Regions from separate parts of the Streptomyces sp. NPDC090108 genome, predicted to be linked through region 4. Evidence: riboswitches for the same ligand, from Rfam matches in the RefSeq annotation. Region 4 holds a riboswitch; each other region holds the start of a gene.
What was found. A riboswitch is a leader RNA that binds a small molecule or an ion and turns the genes downstream of it on or off. The one in region 4 is predicted to bind thiamine pyrophosphate.
Positions count from the first base shown of each region.

Region 1: it holds a riboswitch for thiamine pyrophosphate, as region 4 does, so the genes downstream of both, thiO (glycine oxidase ThiO) here and thiC (phosphomethylpyrimidine synthase ThiC) in region 4, are expected to answer to the same signal.
Region 2: it holds a riboswitch for thiamine pyrophosphate, as region 4 does, so the genes downstream of both, ACIPRD_RS00480 (thiamine ABC transporter substrate binding subunit) here and thiC (phosphomethylpyrimidine synthase ThiC) in region 4, are expected to answer to the same signal.
Region 3: it holds a riboswitch for thiamine pyrophosphate, as region 4 does, so the genes downstream of both, thiM (hydroxyethylthiazole kinase) here and thiC (phosphomethylpyrimidine synthase ThiC) in region 4, are expected to answer to the same signal.

Region 1 covers NZ_JBIVDQ010000005.1:517,469-521,641, reverse strand. The annotation lists gene ACIPRD_RS20565 (NAD(P)/FAD-dependent oxidoreductase) at 1-1,071, opposite strand, end outside; TPP riboswitch at 1,406-1,518, shown strand; gene thiO (glycine oxidase ThiO) at 1,516-2,742, shown strand; gene thiS (sulfur carrier protein ThiS) at 2,739-2,939, shown strand; gene ACIPRD_RS20550 (thiazole synthase) at 2,972-3,748, shown strand; gene pknB (Stk1 family PASTA domain-containing Ser/Thr kinase) at 3,917-4,173, shown strand, end outside.
Region 2 covers NZ_JBIVDQ010000001.1:118,654-122,826, reverse strand. The annotation lists gene rlmN (23S rRNA (adenine(2503)-C(2))-methyltransferase RlmN) at 294-1,400, shown strand; TPP riboswitch at 1,519-1,625, shown strand; gene ACIPRD_RS00480 (thiamine ABC transporter substrate binding subunit) at 1,706-2,797, shown strand; gene ACIPRD_RS00475 (ABC transporter permease) at 2,845-4,173, shown strand, end outside.
Region 3 covers NZ_JBIVDQ010000003.1:888,988-893,160, forward strand. The annotation lists gene ACIPRD_RS14135 (transposase) at 1-322, shown strand, start outside; gene ACIPRD_RS14140 (cytosine permease) at 560-1,948, opposite strand; TPP riboswitch at 2,115-2,209, shown strand; gene thiM (hydroxyethylthiazole kinase) at 2,201-3,025, shown strand; gene thiE (thiamine phosphate synthase) at 3,022-3,717, shown strand; gene ACIPRD_RS14155 (PP2C family protein-serine/threonine phosphatase) at 3,830-4,173, opposite strand, start outside.
Region 4 covers NZ_JBIVDQ010000009.1:177,418-181,590, reverse strand. The annotation lists gene ACIPRD_RS28985 (YibE/F family protein) at 136-1,629, opposite strand; TPP riboswitch at 1,701-1,874, shown strand; gene thiC (phosphomethylpyrimidine synthase ThiC) at 1,867-3,663, shown strand; gene ACIPRD_RS28975 (hypothetical protein) at 3,739-4,173, opposite strand, start outside.

The sequences.
Region 1 (4,173 bases), on a different contig from region 4:
CCAGGAGGGGCCCGCGGGGTCGCCGCGCCACACCGCGCGGTCGTCCGGGCCGTGGTGGCCCGCGTACTGGACGAACCGGCCGAACTGCTCGGACCAGAAGTAGGGCACCGGGTCGTAGACCGGCGTCTCCTCGCCCAGGATGTGCGCGGCCACCGTGCGCGGGCCCTGGAGGGCGTTGTCCCAGTGGTGGATCAGCAGCCGGGTGCCGTAGCGGGCCGAGGGGAAGGAGGCGCAGTCGCCGACCGCGTACACGTCCTCGGCGGAGGTGCGCAGGTGGGCGTCGGCCAGGACCGCGCCGTCCGGGCCGAGCTCGATCCCGGACCCGGCCAGCCAGCCGGTGGCGGGGCGGGCGCCGATCCCGACGACGACGGCGTCGGCGGGCAGCCGGGAGCCGTCGGTGAGCACCACCGCGCCCGGCTCGACCCGCTCCACGCGCGCGTGGGTGCGCAGCTCGGTGCCGCTGTCGGCGTACCAGGCGGCCATCGGCGCGGCGACCTCGGCGGGCAGCGCGCCCGGCAGCGGCCGGTCCGCGGCCTCGACGACGGTCACCGCGCACCCGGCCTCGCGGGCGGCCGTGGCGAACTCGGCGCCGATCCATCCGGCGCCGACCACCACGATGTCGTGCCGCCGGGCGAGGACGGGCCGCAGCCGTTCGGCGTCGTCCAGGGTGCGCAGCAGATGCACGCCGGGAACGCCCTCGGTGCCGGGCAGCAGGAGCGGTTCGGCGCCGGTGGCGAGGACCAGGACGTCGTACGGCAGGGGGCCGGACGCGGTGTCCACCTCGTGGTCGGCCGGGCGCACGGCCAGTGCCTCGCAGCCGAGGCGCAGGTCGATGCCGAGGGAGTCGAAGTCGACCTCGAAGGCGGAGCCCTCGGAGGTGCCGAGCAGCACCGCCTTGGAGAGCGGCGGCCTGTCGTACGGCTGATGGGGTTCGGCCCCGATGACGGTCACCGTTCCGGTGAATCCCTGTTCCCGCAGGGCGACCGCGGTCTGCACCCCGGCCATGCCCGCGCCGACGACGACCACGCGCCGTTCCTTCGGGGTGCCTTCTCGCACTGTCTGCTCGCTCACCCGGTCACCATAGTCACCTGACGTCCCGTCAGCCATCGGCGCGCTCCGGGTCCCGTGGCCGCCCGGCCGGGGACGCGCCGGTGACTCGCCGGTGACTGACCCGGGTCGCCGCACGGGGCGGGGCGGCGCGGGCTAGGGCCTGTCCGGCGGATCGTGGTGCAGGAGAGCGGCGGCGCGGGCCGACGAGGGTGAGCGGGGTCTGGTGCGTCCAGGTGCAAGGCGGAGGAGGGCGTCGACGCGGCGCGTCGACAACCGACGACAACGCCGCAGATGGGCGTGCCAGACCCCGCGTCTGCGCCATGAACCGCCGGACAGGCCCTAGGCTGACCGCCGTACACGCACTCGCGGGAGCCCGGACGCACCGGGCTGAGAGGGAGGCTGGACGGCCTCCGACCGTACGAACCTGATCCGGGTCATGCCGGCGAAGGGAGGGGCTGGACGCCCATGCCGTCACGTACACCGGACGTCCTCGTCGTCGGAGGCGGGATCATCGGCCTGGTCACCGCCTGGCGCGCCGCGCGGGAGGGGCTCGCCACGGCCGTGGTGGACCCCGCGCCCGGCGGCGGGGCCGCGCGGGTCGCCGCGGGGATGCTGGCCGCCGTCACCGAACTGCACTACGGCGAGGAGAAGCTGCTCGCCCTCGGCGTGGAGTCGGCCCGCCGCTACCCGGACTTCGCGGCCGAGCTGACCGAGCTGACCGGCCAGGACCTCGGCTACCGCCGCTGCGGCACCCTCGCGGTCGCGCTGGACGCCGACGACCGTGCCCAGCTGCGCGAGCTGCACGCGCTCCAGCGGCGCTGCGGACTGGAGTCGGAGTGGCTGTCCGGGCGGGACTGCCGCCGCCTGGAGCCGATGCTTGCGCCGGGGGTGCGCGGCGGGCTGCGGGCCGACGGCGACCACCAGATCGACCCGCGCAGACTGGCGTCGGCCCTGGTCACCGCGTGCGAGCGGACCGGGGTGGAGTTCCACCGGACGTGGGCCGCGCGCCTGGACGTCGCGGGGGACCGGGCCGCCGGGGTCACCACCGCCGACGGCACGGCGCTGGGCGCGGGCCGGGTGGTGCTCGCTGGCGGCGGCATGAGCGGCCGGCTGGCGGGCGTGCCGGACGCGGTACGGCCTCCGGTGCGGCCGGTGAAGGGGCAGGTGCTGCGGCTGACCGTGCCGCCCCGGTACGCCCCGTTCCTGAGCCGTACCGTGCGGGCCGTGGTGCGCGGCAGCCACGTCTATCTGGTGCCCCGGGAGAACGGCGAGCTGGTCGTCGGGGCGACCAGCGAGGAGCTGGGCTGGGACACGACGGTGACCGCGGGCGGCGTGTACGAGCTGCTGCGCGACGCCCACGAGCTGGTCCCGGGCATCACCGAGCTGCCGCTGACCGAGACCGGGGCCGGGCTGCGTCCCGGTTCCCCCGACAACGCGCCGCTGCTCGGGCCGTCCGGTCTGGACGGCCTGCTGCTGGCGACCGGGCACCACCGCAACGGTGTGCTGCTCACCCCGGTCACCGGGGACGCCATGGCGCATCTGCTGGTCCACGGCCGCCTTCCGGAGGAGGCCCTCCCCTTCACCCCTCGGCGTTTCGGAGCCGCACCGCCCATGACGGCCACCACAGGCACCACGGACACCACCGGCACCACCGGCACCACCGGCACCGCACGGACGGAGCAGCCCGCGTGAACATCTCCGTCAACGGACAGCGCCGGGAGCTCGCCCCGGGCACCGCTCTCGACAGCGTCGTACGGGAGCTGACCGCCGCGCCCTCCGGGGTGGCGGCGGCCGTCAACGAGACCGTCGTCCCGCGCACGCGGTGGGCCGCGACGGCCCTCGCCGAGGGCGACCGGGTCGAGATCCTCACCGCGGTCCAGGGAGGCTGAGCGTGGACGGCGACGACTTCGTCCTCGGCGGGATGCCGCTCGGCTCCCGGCTGATCATGGGCACCGGCGGCGCGCCCAGCCTGGACGTGCTGGAGAAGGCGCTGGTCGCCTCGGGCACCGCGCTGACCACCGTGGCGATGCGGCGGGTGGACCCCTCCGCGCACGGCTCGGTGCTGTCGGTGCTGGAGCGGCTGGGGATCGCCGTGCTGCCGAACACGGCCGGCTGTTTCACCGCCGGGGAGGCCGTGCTGACCGCCCGGCTGGCCCGGGAGGCGCTCGGCACCGACCTGGTCAAGCTGGAGGTCGTCGCCGACGAGCGGACGCTGCTGCCCGATCCCGTGGAGCTGCTGGACGCGGCGGAGACGCTGGTCGACGACGGTTTCACCGTGCTGCCGTACACCAGCGACGACCCGGTGCTCGCCCGGCGGCTGGAGGACGTGGGCTGCGCGGCGGTGATGCCGCTGGGCTCGCCGATCGGCTCCGGGCTCGGCATCCGCAACCCGCACAACTTCCAGCTGATCGTGGAGCAGGCGCGCGTGCCGGTGATCCTGGACGCGGGGGCCGGCACGGCGTCGGACGTGGCGCTGGCGATGGAACTGGGGTGCGCGGGTGTGATGCTCGCCTCGGCGGTGACGCGGGCGCAGCACCCGGAGGCGATGGCCGCGGCGATGCGGCACGCGGTGCGGGCGGGGCGGCTGGCCCGGCTGGCGGGCCGGATCCCCCGCCGGCACTTCGCCGAGGCCTCCTCGCCCGCCGAGGGCCTCGCCCGCCTGGACCCCGAACGCCCCGCTTTCCAGGACGCCCCCTGACAGCGCCCGGTCCGCCCGGCCGGGGCCGGACAGGGCGCCGTACGCCCGGAGGACGGGGCCGGTACGGGTACCGGCGGGCCGCCCCGGCACAGTCACAGCTCTGCTGCATTACGCCCGGCGGACCGCTCGGGGCGCGGCACGTCCGGCGGCCCCTCGTAGACTCGCTGCGTGGATACGACCCTTCAGGACCCCCTCGTCGGGCAGACGCTCGACGGCCGCTATCGCGTCGAGGCGCGGATCGCCGTCGGCGGGATGGCCACGGTCTACCGGGCGCTGGACATGCGCCTGGACCGCGTGCTCGCGCTCAAGGTGATGCACCCGGCGCTGGCCGCGGACGGGGCGTTCGTGGAGCGGTTCATCCGGGAGGCCAGGTCGGTCGCCCGGCTGGCCCACCCCAACGTGGTGCAGGTCTTCGACCAGGGCAC
Region 2 (4,173 bases), on a different contig from region 4:
TCAGGTGCTGACTTCCAGGCGATGACCGTTACGCGGACTGCGGTGACAATCCTCGCAGGAGGCAAGCGTGAGACCGGAGGCCGGCCCAGTTCTCCGCGGGCATCCCTCAGTAGTCGGAGGTGGCGCAAACGCGCAGGCGGTGAGGGGCGAACAGAACCCGCCGCAAGGCCGGCAGGAGGCGGAGGCCGGGCCGTCCGACGCCACTCGGTCACGGCCGGTGACGACTGCTGACGACAGTGGCATGGATCGGCAGCCGCAGGTCACCCATGTGGATCTGAGACACTGGTATCACCATGCCCAAGCCCGGAGAACTCACTTTCGTCGCCCCGCGCGGAGCCAAGAAGCCGCCGCGGCACCTTGCCGACCTCACGCCCGCCGAGCGCAAGGACGCGGTGGCCGAGATCGGCGAGAAGCCGTTCCGCGCCAAGCAGCTCTCGCAGCACTACTTCGCGCGGTACGCGCACGACCCCGAGCAGTGGACCGACATCCCGGCCGGCTCGCGGGACAAGCTTCGCGAGGCGCTGTTCCCGGAGCTGATGTCGGTCGTGCGGCACCTGTCGACCGACCAGGGGGACACCCGCAAGACCCTGTGGCGGCTGTTCGACGGCACGCTCGTCGAGTCCGTCCTGATGCGGTACCCGGACCGGGTCACCATGTGCATCAGCTCGCAGGCCGGATGCGGCATGAACTGCCCGTTCTGCGCAACCGGCCAGGCCGGACTGGACCGCAACCTGTCCACCGCGGAGATCGTCCACCAGATCGTGGACGGCATGCGGGCGCTGCGCGACGGGGACGTGCCCGGCGGCCCGGCGCGGCTGTCCAACATCGTCTTCATGGGCATGGGCGAGCCCCTCGCCAACTACAAGCGGGTCGTCGGTGCCATCCGCGCGCTGACCGACCCCGCGCCGGACGGCCTCGGCCTGTCGCAGCGCGGCATCACCGTGTCGACGGTCGGCCTCGTGCCCGCCATCCACCGGTTCGCCGACGAGGGCTTCAAGTGCCGTCTCGCGATCTCCCTGCACGCCCCCGACGACGAGCTGCGCGACACCCTCGTCCCCGTGAACACGCGGTGGAAGGTGCGCGAGGTGCTGGACGCCGGGTTCGACTACACGGAGCGGTCCGGCCGCCGGCTCTCCATCGAGTACGCGCTGATCAGGGACATCAACGACCAGGCCTGGCGTGGTGACCGGCTCGGCCGGCTGCTCCGCGGCAAGCCCGTGCACGTCAACCTCATCCCGCTCAACCCGACGCCGGGCTCCAAGTGGACCGCCTCGCGGCCCGAGGACGAGAAGGCGTTCGTGGAGGCCATCGCCTCCCATGGCGTTCCGGTGACCGTCCGGGACACCCGCGGCCAGGAGATCGACGGCGCCTGCGGCCAGCTCGCGGCCACCGAGCGGTAGGGCCCCGCCGCAGGGGGCTCACCGGCTCCCACCGGCCCAGCCCCACAGCGCCTGTGTGGTCCGCTCGCGCCTGGCTGTAACCTGGGCCGCGCGGACAACTTCATACAGAGACATCTTCATATTCCGACAGGGGAGCGCCACAGCGCTGAGAGTGCGGCATCGGGCCGCAGACCCTCTGAACCTCGCCCAGGTCATTCTGGGTAGGAAGTTCGGTCATCACTCGAGCTGTTGTGCCCTGCCCGGGTTCCCTCGCGGAGCCCGGGCAGGGCCGCGTCTCTTCCTGGCCACCCCCAGGAGGACAACCAGTGCACATCAAGACCCTCGCGGCCGCGGCGGCCGGGATCGGCCTGCTGGCCATGCCGGTGCTCACCGCGTGCGGAGCGAACGGCACCGCGGACACCGCCGGCTCCACGACCGTGACCCTGGTCAGCCACGACTCGTGGAGCGTGTCCAAGAACGTCGTCAAGGACTTCGAGAAGCGCTCCGGCTACAAGGTCCGCGTCCTGAAGGACGGCGACGCCGGACAGGCCGTGAACAAGGCGATCCTCACCAAGGGCCACCCGCAGGGCGACGTCTTCTTCGGCGTCGACAACACCCTGCTCTCCCGCGCCCTCGACAACGGCCTCTTCCAGCCGTACCGGGCCAAGGGCCTCGACACCGTCGACCCGGCCTTCCGGCTCGACGCGGGAAGGAACCGCGTCACGCCCGTCGACCACGGCGACATCTGCGTCAACTACGACAAGGCCTGGTTCGCCAAGCACCGGCTGACCCCGCCGCGGACCTTCGCCGACCTCGCCGAGCCCGCGTACCGCAACCTCCTGGTCACCGAGAACGCCGCCACCTCCTCGCCCGGCCTCGGCTTCCTGCTCGGCAGCGCCGCGCGGTACGGAGACAAGGGGGACAAGGGCTGGCAGGGCTACTGGAAGAAGCTGAAGGACAACGGCGTCAAGGTCGTCGACGGCTGGGAGCAGGCCTACTACCAGGAGTTCTCCGGCTCGTCCGAGGGGAGGAAGGCGGGCGGCGACCGTCCGCTCGTGGTGTCGTACGCCTCTTCGCCGCCCGCCGAGGTCATCTACGCCGGCAAGCGTCCGGCCACCGCGCCCACAGGGGTGGCCACCGGCACCTGCTTCCGGCAGACCGAGTTCGCCGGACTGCTGAGCGGCGCCCGTAACAGCAAGGGCGGCAAGGCGTTCATCGACTTCCTGCTGACCCGCGAGTTCCAGCAGGACATGCCGCTGAACATGTTCGTGTACCCCGTGGTGAAGGGCGCGAAGGTGCCGGCCGAGTTCACCGAGTACGGCCCGGCCGCCGAGCACCCCGAGACCATGGCCCCCGCCAGGATCGCCGCGGGCCGCGACCAGTGGGTCAGGGCATGGACGTCGCTCGTACTGAAGTGACCCCTCCCACGAGGGGTGCCCGCGGGAGCGCGGCGCGGCTCGGCCTGATGGCCCTGCCCGTCGCGTTCTTCGCGGTGTTCTTCGCCTGGCCGGTCGCCGCGATCGTGGCGACCGGGCTGAAGGCGGACGGTTCCTGGCACCTCGGGCGGATCGCGGACGTCGTCACGCAGCCGGACATCCGGCACGTGCTGTGGTTCACCACCTGGCAGGCCCTCGCGTCCACCGCGCTGACCCTGCTGCTCGCGCTGCCCGCCGCCTACGTCTTCGCGCGCCTCGACTTCCCCGGCAAGCAGGTCCTGCGGGCCGTGGTCACCGTCCCGTTCGTGCTGCCCACCGTCGTCGTCGGCACCGCCTTCCTGGCCCTGGTCGGGCACGGCGGGCTGCTGGACGAGCTGTGGGGCGTACGGCTGGACACCACGGTGTGGGCGATCCTGCTGGCCCACGTCTTCTTCAACCACGCCGTGGTCGTACGCACCGTCGGCGGCCTGTGGGCCCAGCTCGACCCCCGGCAGGAACAGGCCGCCCGGATGCTGGGCGCGTCCCCGCTGCGGGCCTGGCGGAAGATCACGCTGCCCGCTCTCGCCCCCGCCGTGGCCGCCGCCGCGCTGATGGTGTTCCTGTTCACCTTCACCTCCTTCGGCGTCGTCCAGATCCTCGGCGGCCCCGCCTTCTCCACCCTCGAAGTGGAGATCTACCGCGAGACCTCCGAGGTCTTCGACCTGGCCACGGCCGCCGTCCTCACCCTCGTGCAGTTCGCCGCGGTCGGCGCGATCCTCGTCGTGCACGCCTGGACGGTACGGCGGCGGGAGAGCGCCCTGCGCCTGGTGGACGCCTCCGTCACCGCCCGCCGGCCGCGCGGCGCGGGGCAGTGGACCGTGCTCGCCGGGGTCCTCCTCACCATCGCCCTGCTGGTGGTGCTGCCCCTCGTGGTGCTCGTACGGCGCTCCCTCGACGCGCCCGGCCTCGGCTACTACCGGGCGCTGGCCACCTCCGGGGACGGGACCTTCCTGGTGGCGCCGCTGCACGCGGTGTGGACCTCGCTGGAGTACGCCGCCGCTGCCACCGCGATCGCCGTCCTGGTCGGCGGCCTCGCCGCCGCCGCGCTGGCCCGCCGGGACGCGGGGCGGCTGGTGCGCGGCTTCGACGCCCTGCTGATGCTGCCGCTCGGCGTCTCCGCCGTGACCGTCGGCTTCGGTTTCCTGATCGCCCTGGACGAGCCGCCCCTGGACCTGCGGGAGTCGTGGATCCTGGTCCCGCTCGCCCAGGCGCTGGTCGGCGCCCCCTTCGTCGTACGGACCATGCTGCCCGTGCTGCGCGCGGTGGACGGCCGGCTGCGGGAGGCGGCGGCCGTGCTCGGCGCCTCGCCCTGGCGGGTG
Region 3 (4,173 bases), on a different contig from region 4:
GCCCGGTAACCGCAACGACTGCAAGGCATGGGAACTGTCCGGGGCGAAGGCCGCCGTCGGCAGGACAACCGTGATCGCTGACGGCGGCTACCGCGGCACCGGCCTGATCATCCCTCACCACCGGGAACGCGACCAGGCCGAACTACCGACCTGGAAAGCGGAGCACAACGCCTCCCACCGCAAGGTCCGCGCCCGCGTCGAGCACGCCTTCGCACGCATGAAGACGTGGAAGATCCTCCGCGACTGCCGCCTCAAGGACGAGGGCGTCCACCACGCCATGCTCGGCATCGCCCGCCTCCACAACCTCACCCTCACAGGGTGAGAGGCAGCACTGCTGGTCAGTCGGCATGCCATAGATCATTTACGGGACAGCCCTTAGGGGGTGTCTCTTCGATCGTCGCGGACCCACGAAGATCGGGGAGACGCCCCCTGGACCGCGGTCCCGGCCGTCGACGGCGAGGGCGCCCCGGCGGTGTGCCGGGGCGCCCTGTGGGCCCTCATGGAGGCCGGTGAGCCCGTGGTGTCCGGTCTCCGGCGTGCGGCGGGGCGGGAGACCGGTTCAGGCCCGGGCCGGGGCGCCGGTCCGGGGCAGCAGCAGGCGCAGGGGGAGGTAGACCGCGACCGAGGCCACGAACGCGGCGTAGTACGCGAGGTCGCCGCCGTGCAGCGCGGCGGCGACCGGGCCCACGTACAGGGTGGTGTTCATGAACGGGACGGCCGCGGCGAAGCCGGCCGCGAAGGCGGCCACGGCGGGCCACCACGGCAGCGGGCGCTCCAGCTCGGCCCGCAGGTCCAGCGGGCGGCCGCCGCGGGAGCGGGCCCGGACGAACCAGTCGACCAGGACGACACCGACGAAGCCGGGGATCCAGTAGCCCACGAACAGCAGCACGTTCTGGAAGCGCGCCGTGGTGTCGGCGGCGTGCATCCACAGCACCAGAGCGAAGCCCAGCACGGCCGCCGCGGCGGCGGCCAGCGGCCGGGGCAGGCGCAGTCCTGCGGTCTGGAGGGCGAGCGAGCCGCTGTAGTCGTTCATCGCGTTGCTGCACACCGAGGAGACCACGACGGCCAGCAGGCCGAGCGCGCCGGCCGCCCCGCCGCCCAGGAGCCGCTGCACGCCCGCGGCCGTCTGGTCGGTCAGCAGCCGTCCGGCCCACAGGCCCAGCGTCTCCACCCCCACGTAGGCGGCGGTGAGGCCCAGCAGCGTGTACCAGAACATCCGCGGACGGGAGGCGCCGGTGGGCAGGTAGCGGCTGAAGTCGGAGGCGTAGGGCGCCCACGACAGCGACAGGCTCAGCGCGACGGTGCTGGTCAGGATGAACGCCCCCGTCCGGTCGGCGCCGTGCACGGTCCCGGAGACCGGCAGCGCGACTCCGCGCAGGAGCGCGACGGCGAGCGCGACGAACGCCGCCCCCAGAACGAACGTCATCACGCTCTGCAGCCGGTGGATGACCTCGTAGCCGAAGACGCCGACCACGCCCTGGAGCGCCAGCACACCGAGCACGCCCAGCCAGAACGGCCAGCCCAGCAGCCGCGCGAGGGCGTCCCCGCCGAACAGTCCGATCAGCGCGTCCCAGGCGATGGACGACAGCCACTGCAGCACCCCGGGGAGGGCGACAGCCCGCCCGAACGCGAGCCGGGACAGCGGGAGTTGGCCGGCTCCGGTGAGGCTTCCCCAGGTTCCCAGATAGGCGGCCGGCACCGCGCCGAGCACGGTGCCCAGGGCCATGGCGGTGAAGGCCTGCCAGAAGCCGAGTCCCAGCGCGATCCCGATCGTGCCGGAGAACACCCCGGTCATGGTGAGGTTCGGCGCGAACCAGACGGTGAACAGCCGCGCGGGCCGGCCGTACCGGTTCCCCTCGGGCACGGGTCCGATGCCGTGCCGTTCGACGGACAGGTCGCGGGAGCCCGTGGGCATGCGCCCCTCGAACACGGCGTGGTCGATGGTCATGAACGCTTCCTGGGATCGGGGACGGGACCGGCGGGACGGGTGCCCGCAGGTTCCACAGTGCCATCGCACGGCAGACGGCATTGTCGTCGTACGGACACCCGGCGGCGTCACCGGGTCACGGGGCCGGTCCGCGTCCGCCGCCGTCCTACCAGGGGGTTAGCATGTCCGACGAGACACGGGGTGCCCCCGCCGGGGGCTGAGATCACACCCGTCGAACCTGATCTGGCTCGTACCAGCGAAGGGATGTCGCGCATGACGCGCCCTGCCGAAGACCTGTCCGTCCTCAGCGCCGGAGCGCTCGCGCGGCTGCGGGACGCGTCCCCGCTGGTGCAGTGCCTCACCAACGGCGTGGTCACCAACTTCACCGCGAACGTGCTGCTCGCGCTCGGCGCGACCCCGGCGATGGTGGACATCCCGCAGGAGGCGGGACCGTTCGCGAAGGTGGCCTCCGGTGTGCTGGTCAACCTCGGCACCCCGCACGCCGAGCAGCGCGCCGCGATGGCGGAGGCCGCCGGATCCGCGGCCGGCTGCGGCACGCCCTGGGTCCTCGACCCGGTGGCCGTCGGCTCCCTGCCGGTGCGCACCGCCCTCGCCCGGGAGCTGCTGGCGTTCGCGCCGGCCGTGGTGCGCGGCAACGCCTCGGAGATCATCGCGGTGGCCGGCGACGGATCCGGCGGCCGCGGTGTGGACACCACCGACGACGTCGAGGCCGCCGCGCCCGCCGCGGCCGCCCTGGCCCGGTCCACGGGCGGTGTCGTGGCCGTGTCGGGCCCCGTCGACCTGCTCACCGACGGCGTGCGGACCGTGCGGGTCGCCAACGGCGACGCCCTGCTGACCCGGGTGACCGGCGGCGGCTGCGCCCTGGGCGCGGTCATGGCCGCGTTCGTCTCGCTCGTCCCCGCGGACGGCGACCGGCTCGCCGCCACCGCCGCGGCCGTCACCGTCTACACGGTCGCCGCGGAGGTGGCCGCGGCCCGCGCCACGGGCCCCGGCAGCTTCGCCGTCGGCTTCCTGGACGCGCTGGCCGGACTGGACGAGGCCACGCTCACCGCCCGGGCCGCGGTCTCGTGGGCGTGATCCCGGCCGGCCCGGACGGGCCCGGCACGGATTTCCCCGACTGCTCCGTCTACCTGGTCACCGACACCGCCCAGTGCGCCGCCCAAGGCCGTGACGTGGTGGAGACGGTGGCCGCTGCGGTGGCCGGCGGCGTCACGGCCGTCCAGGTGCGGGAGAAGGACACCTCCGCCCGTGCCTTCCTCGACACGGTGCTGCGGATCTCCGCGGTGCTGCCGGAGCGGGTCGCGCTGTTCGTGAACGACCGGGTGGACGTCTTCCTCGCGGCCCGTGCGGCGGGCGCCCGCGTCACCGGCGTCCATGTCGGACAGTCCGACCTGCCGCCCGGCGCCGTGCGCGCGCTGACCGGGCCGGACGCCGTGCTCGGTCTGAGCGCCGCCACCCCCGCCGAACTGCGGGCCGCCGCCGAGGACCCGGCCGGGGTGGACTACGTCGGCATCGGGGCCCTGCACGCGACCCGCACCAAGTCCGACGCGCCGCCCGCGCTCGGACACGAGGGGTTCGCCGCGCTCGTCCGCGCCACGCGTCTGCCGGCCGTGGCGATCGGCGGGGTCGTGGTGGCCGACATGACGTCGCTGCGGGCGGCCGGTGCGGCGGGCGGCGCGATCGTCTCCGGCATCTGCGCCGCCCCGGACCCGCGCGCCGCCGCACGGTCCTACGCGGACGCGTGGGCCGCGGGCACGCGGATCCGATGACGACGAACGGGCCGGCAGTCCCCCGGGCGCACCCGCATGGCACCGGGAGCGGGCGCTCCCGGTCCCGGAAGGGCGGGCCGCGGAGCCGCACCCGGACACCGCGGGCGTGCGGTCACACGCGGGCGCTCCCGGCGCCGGGGCCGTACCAGTCCAGGCACAGCACGGTGGCGTCGTCCGCGAGGCGTCCCTCGCAGGCTTCGGTGACCGCGGCGGTCAGGGTGCGCACGACCTCCCGCGGATGGTCGGCGGCGGTGTCGCGGACCAGGCCGGGCAGGTCGACGGCCGCCGCCCCGCGCTCCCGCATCCCGTCGGTGTGCAGGACGAGACGGTCGCCGGGGCGCAGATCGAGGTGCTGCACCCGGTAGGGACCGGGCACCGGGACGCCGAAGGGCAGATCGACGGCGAGGCCCACCTCGGCGACCGTGCCGTCGCGCAGGCGCAGCGGCCACGGATGGC
Region 4 (4,173 bases):
TCCGGCACCGAGCAGCCGAAACGCTACGCCGCTCCCGGTGAACCTTGCGGGCCCATGCAGAAACGCTTCTGCATGGGCTGCCGGACCGACCGGCCCCGCCCGCGAATCAGGCCCGCCCGGAGCTTCCGGCCCCGCTCACCGCTTCCGGCGCCGTCCCCTGCCGGCCCGCTCGGGAACCGTCCGGGGGTCGGCCGGAGCTCCGCCGTCCTTGCCGGTCCGGTCGGCCGACACCACGAGGGCGGCGAGAGCGGTGGTGACGGGCACCGAGGCGACCAGGCCGATCGACCCCACCAGGGTGCGCACGATCTCCTCCGCCACCAGCTCGCTGTTGGCCACGTCCCCCACACCGCTGTGCGCGATGGAGAACAGCAGCAGCAGCGGCAGCGCGGCACCGGCGTAGGCGAGGACGAGGGTGTTGACCACGGACGCGATGTGGTCGCGGCCGATCCGGATGCCCGCCCGGTACAGTCCGCGCCAGCCCATCGCCGGATTGGCCTCGTGCAGCTCCCACACCGCCGAGGTCTGCGTCACCGTCACGTCGTCCAGGACGCCGAGCGAACCGATGATGACGCCGGCCAGCAGCAGGCCGCTCATGTCGATGGACGGATAGAGACCGTGGATCAGACCGGTGTTGTCGTCCGTGTTGCCCGTGAGCGCCGCCCAGCCGATGAACTGCGAACCGAGGACGCCGATCAGCAGCAGCGAGGCGAGGGTACCGAGCACCGCGACCGACGTACGGGCCGACAGGCCATGGCACATGTAGAGCGCGATGAGCATGATCGCGCTCGACCCGACCACGGCCACCAGCAGCGGATTCGATCCCTGGAGAATCGCGGGCAGGATGAAGAGGGTCAGCACCAGGAAGCTGACCGCCAGCGAGACCAGGGCCATGACGCCGCGCAGCCGGCCCACCACCACGACGGCCAGCGCGAAGATCCCGGCGAGCAGCGCCATGGGGAACTGCCGGTTCACGTCGGTGACCGAATACTGCAGGTCCTTCGGCGCGGAGGGTTCATAGGCGACCACGACCTTCTCGCCCTGGTGCAACTGCCGCGACTGGTCCGGCTGCACGATCTCGGTGAACGTACGCCCCTTGTCGCCGCCGGTGTCGACCCGGACCGTCGCCCGCTTGCAACTGCCCTTCGCCTTCTCACCGGCTGGACCGCCACTGCCACCATCGGAGAGGGAGCCGGACCGGGCGCCTCCCGAGGCGTTGACCGAGGCGCAGTCCACCTCGACGACCTGGGTCACCGTGGCCTGCCGGCTCTGGCGGTCGAAGCCGACGCCGCTGCGCTGGTGCGGTGGTGCTCCCCCGGGCCACAGCACCACGAGCCCCACCATGACGGCGGCGCTGAACGGCACCAGGATCGCCGCGATGACCTTGCGCAGGTGCTTGGAGACGGGCGCGGCGGGCCCGTGGCTGTGGCTGTGCGCGTGGCCGTGACCGCCGCCGGACCCGTGACCGCCGTCCCCGTGTCCGTCCCCGTGCCCGCGTCCGTCTCCGGGGGCCGAGCCGGGGCCCGGACCCGCTCCGTGCCCGCCGTCGGCGCCTTGGCGGGCACCGTGACCGGCGCCCTGCCGGCGGGGTGGCCCGGGCGGAGGGAAGGGGGGCTGATGCGTCGTGGTCACGGCCAGATCATTGCAAGAACGGGGGAGGTCCACTGTTCTTCGCACCACACAGGACGCTAGCGTGGAGACAACTTTGCACACGCGGGAGCTCGGAGCACCGGGCTGAGAGGGCGCTGACCTCCGTACACGCGATGTTTCACGTGGAACGCGATTCCACCGGGAACATCGGCGAACGGAAGCCGCTGCGCCGACCGCTGAACCTGTTACCGGGTAATGCCGGCGTAGGGAGTAGGTCGGATGACCAACAAGGACGCACGCACGCCTGCCTCCGCACGGAGCGCGACCGACGAGTCGTCGCAGCGGGAGGCCGGAACGTCCATCGGCTGGCACAAGTCGTATGTCGAGGGCTCGCGCCCCGATCTGCGTGTGCCGGTCCGTCAGGTGCACCTCACCAACGGGAAGTCGGTCACGCTGTACGACACGTCGGGCCCGTACACCGATCCCGCCCAGGACACCGATGTCCGCAGGGGCCTGCCGCGGCTGCGGGAGAACTGGATCACCACCCGCGGCGACACCGAGGAATATCCGGGGCGCCCCGTCCGGCCCGAGGACGACGGGATCAGGCACACGTCACCCCGAGGGGGTCTGCGCAACCTGGACGCGGTCTTCCCGGGCCGTCCGCGCCGTCCCCGCCGGGGCCGTGACGGCAAGGCGGTGACGCAGCTCGCGTACGCGCTCCGGGGGGAGATCACTCCGGAGATGGAGTTCGTGGCCCTGCGGGAGAACGTGTCCGCCGAGGTGGTCCGTGAGGAGATCGCGGCCGGCCGGGCGGTACTGCCGGCCAACGTCAATCATCCGGAGATCGAGCCGATGATCATCGGCAAGCGGTTCCTGGTGAAGGTCAACGCCAACATCGGCAACTCCGCGGTCACTTCCTCCATCGAGGAGGAGGTCGAGAAGATGACCTGGGCGACCCGCTGGGGGGCGGACACGGTCATGGACCTATCCACCGGCCGCAACATCCACACCACCCGGGAGTGGGTGCTGCGCAACTCCCCGGTGCCCATCGGCACGGTGCCGCTCTATCAGGCACTGGAGAAGGTCGAGGGCAGGGCCGAGGAGCTGACCTGGGAGATCTACAAGGACACCGTCGTCGAGCAGGCCGAGCAAGGCGTGGACTACATGACGGTCCATGCCGGCGTGCGGCTGCCGTTCGTCCCGCTCACCGCCGACCGGAAGACCGGCATCGTCTCGCGGGGCGGCTCGATCATGGCCGCGTGGTGCCTCGCGCACCACAAGGAATCGTTTCTGTACGAGAACTTCGAGGAACTCTGCGAGATCCTCGCCGCCTACGACGTCACCTACTCGCTCGGCGACGGTCTGCGGCCCGGTTCGATCGCGGACGCCAACGACGAGGCGCAGTTCGCGGAGTTGCGCACGCTCGGGGAACTCAACCGGATCGCCAAGCGTTTCCATGTACAGACGATGATCGAGGGCCCCGGTCACGTCCCGATGCACAAGATCAAAAAGAACATCGACCTTCAGCAGGAGATCTGCGATGAAGCTCCGTTCTATACGCTCGGCCCGCTGACCACGGACATCGCGCCGGCGTACGACCACATCACCTCGGGTATCGGCGCAGCGATGATCGCCTGGTGGGGCACGGCGATGCTCTGCTACGTCACGCCCAAGGAGCACCTGGGTCTGCCCGACCGCGATGACGTCAAGACGGGCGTCATCACCTACAAGATCGCCGCGCACGCCGCCGACCTCGCCAAGGGGCACCCCGGTGCGCAGGAGTGGGACGACGCACTGTCCGACGCCCGCTTCGAGTTCCGGTGGGAGGACCAGTTCCATCTCGCCCTGGACCCGGACACGGCACGGGAGTTCCACGACGAGACGCTTCCGGCCGAGCCGGCCAAGACGGCGCATTTCTGCTCCATGTGCGGTCCGAAGTTCTGCAGCATGCGGATCTCGCAGGACATCCGGCGCGAACACGGAAGCGGCAAGGCCGAGATCGAGGAGGGCATGGCCCGGAAGTCGCAGGAGTTCGCGGCCTCGGGCAACCGGGTCTATCTGCCGATCGCCGAGTGATCACCGCTCACCGGACGTCGTACTGACCGTGTGACGGGCGTCCGGCTCGCGCCCCGCCGGGGGCGCGAGCCGGGGCTATTCCGGCCGGTTCTCCGGGCCGCCGAAGTCGGGGCTGGTGTAGTCCGGGCTGGTGAAGCTCGGACGGCCGGAAACGCCGCCGTCGTCCGGGCTGGTGAAGCCGGGGCGGTCGTAGCCCAGGCGCGGCATCCTGCCGGTCGGGGCCGGCGGTGCGGTGCGGTGCAGGGCGGCCGTACCCGGCTGGGCGAGGGCCTCCTCCAGGAACGGCACTATGCCGCGTTCCAGCAGGGCGTCCCGCCAGGCCTCCCGGGCACCGGCCACCACCTGGCTCGCCTCCTCATGGCTGGTGGCTTCCGCGGTCGCGCTGTTGCGCAGGGCGGTGATCAGCAGTCCCACGGCGGCGACGAGGATCGAGGCCGCGGCCACGGCGCCGAAGACCCAGCCGGCGGTGAGCATGGTCCGGGCGAAGGTCTTGCCGGGGGCGAGCACCCT